DNA from 2 places in the Brevibacillus jepli genome. Region 2 is predicted to be linked to the other one. Evidence: predicted binding sites of a transcription regulator. Region 2 holds the regulator's gene; the other holds the start of a gene.
What was found. The regulator LexA, encoded in region 2, represses DNA repair genes until DNA is damaged. The targets are predictions, from matches to a motif close to CGAACATATGTTCG.
Positions count from the first base shown of each region.

Region 1 (3,416 bases), 300 kb from region 2:
AGTATCGCCTGATTTTAGGCATTCCCGCAATGTTCCTTCTACGTGAAACCCTTCGGATAAATATAGGCTGCGGGCGCGGTCATTCGTTTCTTTTACATCCAGCCATAGTCGATGTGCTTTTTGCTCGACAAATGCCCAATGCTTGATCTGACGCAGGATGCTGCGTCCGTAGCCCTCTCCTTTTACTGCCATTGTAATACGTGTAAGTTCAATACTAAGATGTGGATTGGCCAGCCCGGCGATGATGACGTAGCCTACGGGGTGGCCTGTTTCTTTTTTTTCGGCAATCATATGGAGAATATCTGGATTGCCAAGAGCATCGTGATGCCGCTCTTCGCTCCAGGGGATAATGAACGAACGATTTTCGGGTGCATTTTCTACTTCACATACAAATGGAATGTCTATGGGTGTAGTGCGGCGCAAGTGGATGGTCATACGGGTGTCTCCTTCTTCGCTTAACATTTGCTCGCCATGATCAGGTTGCCGTCGGGGTCACGGAAGTTGAACCAATGGCCATGCTGGATGGGGCCGACTACTTCTATCCCGTTCTCCTTCAGAAATGCATAAGAGGCCTCAATATCCTGCGTGTTGAAATGAAACATGGGGGCATCATCAACGATGCGCTTCGGAAAGATTTTGCTGTCCAGAACGAGCGTCAGTCCGCTTTGCAAAGGAATGCAGTAAATATGCCCGAACATGATCTCACCGTCTGCGGGAATGCCCAAGAGGTGGCAGTACCAGTCGCGTGCGCGCTCGATGTCGCTGACAGCTACAAAGATGGCTCCGATTCGGGGGAGCAGGGGAGAAGTGGTTGTCATTGTGATGAAACTCCTTTCTGTGTGTGAATGATTGTAAGTGCGACCCGTCAAAAAACGTCTGTGAAATGTCGGATCGACTCATTTTGCTTCTGCTATTCTCAAGGTGAAAGGGAGGTCATTTCCATGGATCTGCTTACAAAGCTGAATGAGGCCCTAGACTACATCGAAGAAAATTTGACCAGCGAGATTGACTATAAAGAAATCGCGCGTGTAGCTTGCTGCTCCGAGTATCACTTCAAAAGAATGTTTTCTTTTCTCGCAGGTGTTCCGCTATCTGAGTACATCCGGCGCAGACGCATTACACTAGCGGCTCTTGAGCTTAGGGACAGCAGCGAGCGAGTCATTGATATCGCCATGAAATACGGATACGGTTCGGCTGATTCCTTCACCAGAGCTTTTCAGGGTGTGCATGGAGTAACGCCGACGGAAGCCCGACACAGCGGCCATTCCTTGAAGGCTTATCCGCGAATGACCTTTCATCTATCCATTAAAGGAGGCAGTGCCATGAACTACCGTATGGAAGAAAAAGAGGCATTTCGCTTGGTTGGCATTAAAAAAAGAGTCCCGCTGATTTATCGTGGTGTGAACCCGGAGATTGCTGCCATGTGGGCTTCGTTAGATATGGAGACGATTCATAAACTGAAGTCGCTATCTGATGTCGAACCACTTGGCCTGCTTAGTGCATCCACTAACTTTTCAGAAGGTCGGCTGGAATATGGTGAGCTCGATCACTTTATCGGGGTAGCCACTACAAAGGAATGTCCAGACAATCTGGCGGTGCTTGAAGTTCCTGCTTTTACCTGGGCCGTCTTCGAATCAGTGGGTCCATTTCCCGATACGCTGCAAGACATTTGGGGTCGCATCTATGCTGAATGGTTTGTGTCCTCTGGTTATGAGGCGGCTCGCGGTCCAGAAATTTTGTGGAACGAAAATAAAGAGATGACATCACCGACCTTTCGCAGCGAGATTTGGATTCCTGTGGTGAAAAAGTAACCCTTTATTGCATTCGCTCTCGTTTGCGGAACACCTACCAGCGTGTGCCTATCCGAGAAGAAATAATTACCAACTTTTTTTTGCACAAGACAGGCATAAAAGCGAACGTTTGTTTGCTATAATAAGAACAAAGCAAAAAGAGAACATAAGTTCTTGTTTAGGGGATGATCGTATGTCCAATGCGAACAAGCGAATCGTGTTTTTGATCGACATGCAGAGCTTTTATGCCAGTATCGAGAAAGGGGCCAATGCAGAGCTGCGAAACAAGCCGATTGTCGTTGCAGGTGATCCAGAGAGGCGCAGCGGAGTCGTGCTGGCAGCGTGTCCGATTGCCAAGTCATACGGAGTGGTCACGGCAGAAGCGCTCTGGCAGGCGCAGCAAAAGTGTCGCCAGCTCGTAGTGGTTCGTCCGCGCATGGAGATGTACATTCGCATCTCCATGCAGATCACTCGCATATTCGAAGCATTTACAGACAAGGTGGAGCCGTATTCGATCGACGAGCAGTTTCTCGATGTGACAGGCAGCGTCCACCTGTTTGGTGATCCGTTGCAGATGGCTGCACAGATTCGGCAGCGCGTCTGGATGGAGACGGGAATCAATTGTCGGGTAGGAATCGGTGAGAACAAGGTATTGGCCAAAATGGCCTGCGACAATTTCGCCAAGAAGCGGGAGGAAGGGGTTTTTTGGCTCAAGCGGGAAGCGTTGGCGGATACGCTATGGAAGCTTCCCATTGAAAAGCTGTTCGGGGTAGGTTCACGTATGAAGCGCCATTTTCATCGAATGGGCGTCTATCAGATCGGGCAGCTTGCTGATATGAGGCCAGCGATACTTACTCGTCACTGGGGAGTGAACGGGGAAGTGCTATGGCGCACGGCTCATGGAATAGACGATTCGCCCGTGGCTCTGGGCTCCTATGATTCACAAAAAGGGATCGGTCATCACATGACGTTGCCACGGGATTATCATACAGCAGCAGAAATCAAGGTTATCTTGCTTGAGCTGTGCGAAGAAGTGTGCCGTCGGGCGCGGAAAAAGGAGTTGATGGGCTCCGTTCTGTCTGTGGGCTGTCGCGGAGCCGATTTGGCTGCCGGAACGGGCTTTGGGCGGCAGATGAAGCTCACGGAACAGACGAACGATGCTATGACGTTATACGAAGCAGCTTGTTTTCTGTTTGACCGTCATTGGCAGGAAACGCCCGTCCGCAGTATCGGTGTCAATCTGGGGCAGCTTGTCCCTGACAACGTGGTGCAGCTGAATCTGTTCACGGACAATCACAAGCGGCGTTCGCTGGCTCAAGCCATGGATGATATTCGGAACCGATACGGTCAGGACGCCATCCTGCGCGCTACCTCGACGTTGGAAGCGGGACAGGCGAAAGACCGTGCGCGTAAGATCGGAGGACACTACAAGTGACGGAGCCGATGGTGTCAGACGAGCAGGAATTGATACGCCAGTATATTTTATTTGGCATTTTGTTTCGGGCAGTCATGGCCGATCTGGGGCAGATGCGGATTGTGCCGTTGAAGTTTTCTTATCAGATGATGTTCGATGAGCTCTCGCGGTGGGCGGAACGACAGCATCACCAGCTGCGTCGCATCTTGAGT
Region 1 is NZ_JBFEFW010000001.1:15,443-18,858, forward strand. Features, by position in the region: gene AB1L17_RS00095 (GNAT family N-acetyltransferase) at 1-435, opposite strand, end outside; gene AB1L17_RS00100 (VOC family protein) at 456-818, opposite strand; gene AB1L17_RS00105 (AraC family transcriptional regulator) at 942-1,811, shown strand; gene AB1L17_RS00110 (DNA polymerase IV) at 1,984-3,225, shown strand; gene AB1L17_RS00115 (YhjD family protein) at 3,222-3,416, shown strand, end outside.
Region 1: AB1L17_RS00110 (DNA polymerase IV) is a predicted target of LexA. The motif match lies at 1,914-1,927, and genes of this name have one in related genera.

Region 2 (3,416 bases):
GTTAAATGAGAAGCCCGCGTTCAAACAGCTTTTCGTCAAGAAACGGTGCATCCTACCTGCTGACAGCTTTTATGAATGGATGAATTCAATCACAGGAAAGCAGCCCATGAGGATCATACTGAAAACGGGGGAACCATTCGCTTTTGCCGGATTGTATGATACGTGGATGAATCAAAAGGGAGAAAAAGTACATACGTGCACGATTGTGACGACACAGGCGAATGAAATCATGGAAAACATTCACGAGCGAATGCCAGTCATTTTAAAGAAACAGGACGAAGACTTATGGCTTGATCGAGAGAAGTATGATCAACTGGAGCTACAATCCCTCTTTACCCCCTATGAATCCAGCGAGATGAGCGTTTATCCGGTAACTACGAAAGTGGGCAGTCCCAAAAATGATGACCCTTCCTGCATTCAAGAAGTAGAGGTCGGGTCTTTGTTGATGGATTAACGATTCAGGAGGAGCTGAACCTTTTGGCGTAATTCCTGTTCTGTTAACGACTCCAATTGTAACAATGCCTCATAAGGATCGTCACCCGGAATATGAAAGTACTCGGCAAACGCGGGTTCTGTTTTGATGCCGCTTTGCTTGAGAGCCCTGATTTGTTGATAGGCTTCCTGTCCACCTATCGCTAGCAACCGTGCTTCCATATCCATATGTCGATAGGCATTTTGCTTCTCGACGGCAACCGGTTGAGCAAATAATTCAAACCAAAAGTCAGCCGCGAAAAACTGGATGACGCACGTGGCTATATCTTTTACGTTTATATGGGTTACTTCAAAGCCATGCAAGGAGCCAAAAGCTTTACATGCATTCTGTTCAAACTGTTCCAGATCATGACTCTCGCAAATGATGTCCAGGTCGCTTTGGAGAACATCAATGTCCAATGGAATGGTGCCAGCAAGAACAGGGCGGTACGGAGAAAGAACTTCCATGATGCGAGTCTCCTGGATCGCTTTCCAGGCTGATTTTTGACGGATCGTTCCGTGGCGCAAGTAAGAGAGGTCATGCCAATTTCTCATGAAGCTACCTCCGTTTCTGCTTTCTTTTAAAATAGTTTAGACAAAAGTGAATAAGTGCGCAACGAAATCAATGATCACTCGTATACCTAAATGAAGGGAGTGTCGTGGATGGAAATATTTTTGTGGATCGTAGTTGTGCTATTGTTTCTTTTGAGTATCGCCGGGATATTTTTACCCGTTCTACCTGATACGATTTTACTGTGGGTGGGCTTCTTGCTCTATCACTTTTTCATTGCCGATCCCGGAGCGGGATTGCCAGCATCATTTTGGTGGGGAATGGTCGTTCTAAGTATTCTGCTTTATGGTGCTGACTTATTGACGAATATGTACTTCGTGAAAAGGTACGGGGGGTCCAAGTGGTCGTCCATTGCGGCTGCTGTCGGTATTGTACTCGGGATATTCGTGTTTCCGCCGTTTGGTATGCTGATCTTGCCGTTCGTATTCGTTGTGCTAGTAGAGCTGATGGTGCAGAAGCAGACGATGGAGCGAGCAGTAAAAGCAGGTGTGGGCTCACTGATCGGATTTTTGGGCAGTGCGGTCGTAAAAGTAATTCTACAAGTGGCGATGATTGTCTGGTTTTTTATCGCCAGATAGCCTATCAAATAGAAAACGAAAAGGACAGCCGAGGCTGTCCTTTTTTATGTGTGGAAACTAGTGAATGAGTCGATAGACACCGATGACTTTTCCGAGAATGGATACATGCTCCAAGATGATCGGTTCCATCGTTGCATTTTCCGGTTGGAGTCGGAAGTGGTTCTTCTCTTTGAAAAATCTTTTGACAGTCGCTTCGTCTTCTTCGGTCATGGCTACAACGATGTCACCATTGTTCGCTACGTGCTGTTGGCGAACGATTACGTAGTCGCCGTCGAGAATCCCGGCATCAATCATACTATTTCCAGAGACGCGCAGCATATAGACCTTGTCAGAAGTCACGATATTATCTGGAAGCGGGAAGTATTCCTCTACATCCTCAATAGCAGTGATCGGCTGTCCAGCAGTTACTTTCCCGATTACAGGCACACGTACGACAGAGTCTTCGAAATTGTCTTGAAACCGATCTTCATCTGAAAGCAATTCGATGGCGCGAGGTTTGGTAGGGTCTCTGCGAATGAGGCCTTTTTTCTCTAATCGTGCCAAATGTCCATGTACGGTTGAGCTGGAAGCTAGTCCGACAGCTTCTCCGATTTCCCGCACAGAGGGTGGATATCCTTTATCACGAACTTCCTTTCGAATGAACTCGATGATGGCTTGTTGTCTACTCGATAATTTTGACATAGAAAGACACCTCTGATTTCTCGAACATATTTTCCTATATTATACCATGGGATCTTGCGTTCGACAAACATAAGTTCGATTATTTATTGACATGAACATATGTTCTCATTTATTATGAGGGTACAAGATAACAGAACGTATGTTTGTGAGGGGGCCATTATCATGAATTCATTGACAGTACGTAATCGTTTCGAGAAAAAAGAAGAGCGTCGCGTTCGTTTTGGTATCACGAGAGGACAAGCTCTCTTGTTTCTTATTACATTCACTCTCTTTTTTTACTTATTGACCGAACTAGTGTTTGCTTCTTCCGCAATGGAGGCACCACAAGGCAAAGAAGTGACGGTTCGCTCCGGCGATAGTCTATGGACGATTGCCGTTCGCCACAAAGCGGATCAAAATATGGATGTGCGTGACTACATCGTAGCGATTAAAGATGCGAACGATATGGATAGCAACAAGATTTACCCAGGTCAGACTCTCTTCATTCCCGATACTCAGTAAGTGTTCGGTCGTCTTGCGGGATCATTCGAATGTGGTATAATGAAGCGGCACTACTACAGAGTGGGAGGAAACCAGCAGTGGTATCTGACGCAGAAATTAAACGCATTAACGAATTGGTCAAAAAATCTCGCGAAGAAGGTTTGACCGAGGAAGAGAAGCTTGAGCAAAAAACGTTGCGCCAAAAGTACATTGACGCCGTTAAGCTTTCTTTGAGAGCAAATTTAGATTCTATCCGGTATGTGGAAGACCTTGAAGAAAATAAGCCAAAACAGTAAGATAACAATTACTGATACGACAGACATCCTCGCTTGACGCTAGGGTGTCTTTTTCTGTGACATACATAACGAGAACAGCTGATATCGTGGGGAGGGTAAGAGATGGCGTGGATAGCTGTGGCGGTAGGAGGAGCGGTTGGTTCTCTCGGGCGCTACCTGTTATCGTTGGCTGCCAATCAGCCAGGTTGGCCATGGGGAACATGGGTCGCCAATGTGTCTGGGTCCTTGATCATCGGCATTTTGTTCGTGGTTGGGAAAGAGCGGGGCTTTTTGTCGCCTGCTCTCTACCTTCTTTTTGCTACGGGAGTCATGGGAGGATTTACGACTTTCTCAAGTTTT
Region 2 is NZ_JBFEFW010000001.1:316,050-319,465, forward strand. Features, by position in the region: gene AB1L17_RS01585 (SOS response-associated peptidase) at 1-454, shown strand, start outside; gene AB1L17_RS01590 (DUF4269 domain-containing protein) at 451-1,026, opposite strand; gene AB1L17_RS01595 (DUF456 domain-containing protein) at 1,135-1,620, shown strand; gene lexA (transcriptional repressor LexA) at 1,678-2,301, opposite strand; gene yneA (cell division suppressor protein YneA) at 2,464-2,802, shown strand; gene AB1L17_RS01610 (DUF896 domain-containing protein) at 2,880-3,077, shown strand; gene crcB (fluoride efflux transporter CrcB) at 3,180-3,416, shown strand, end outside.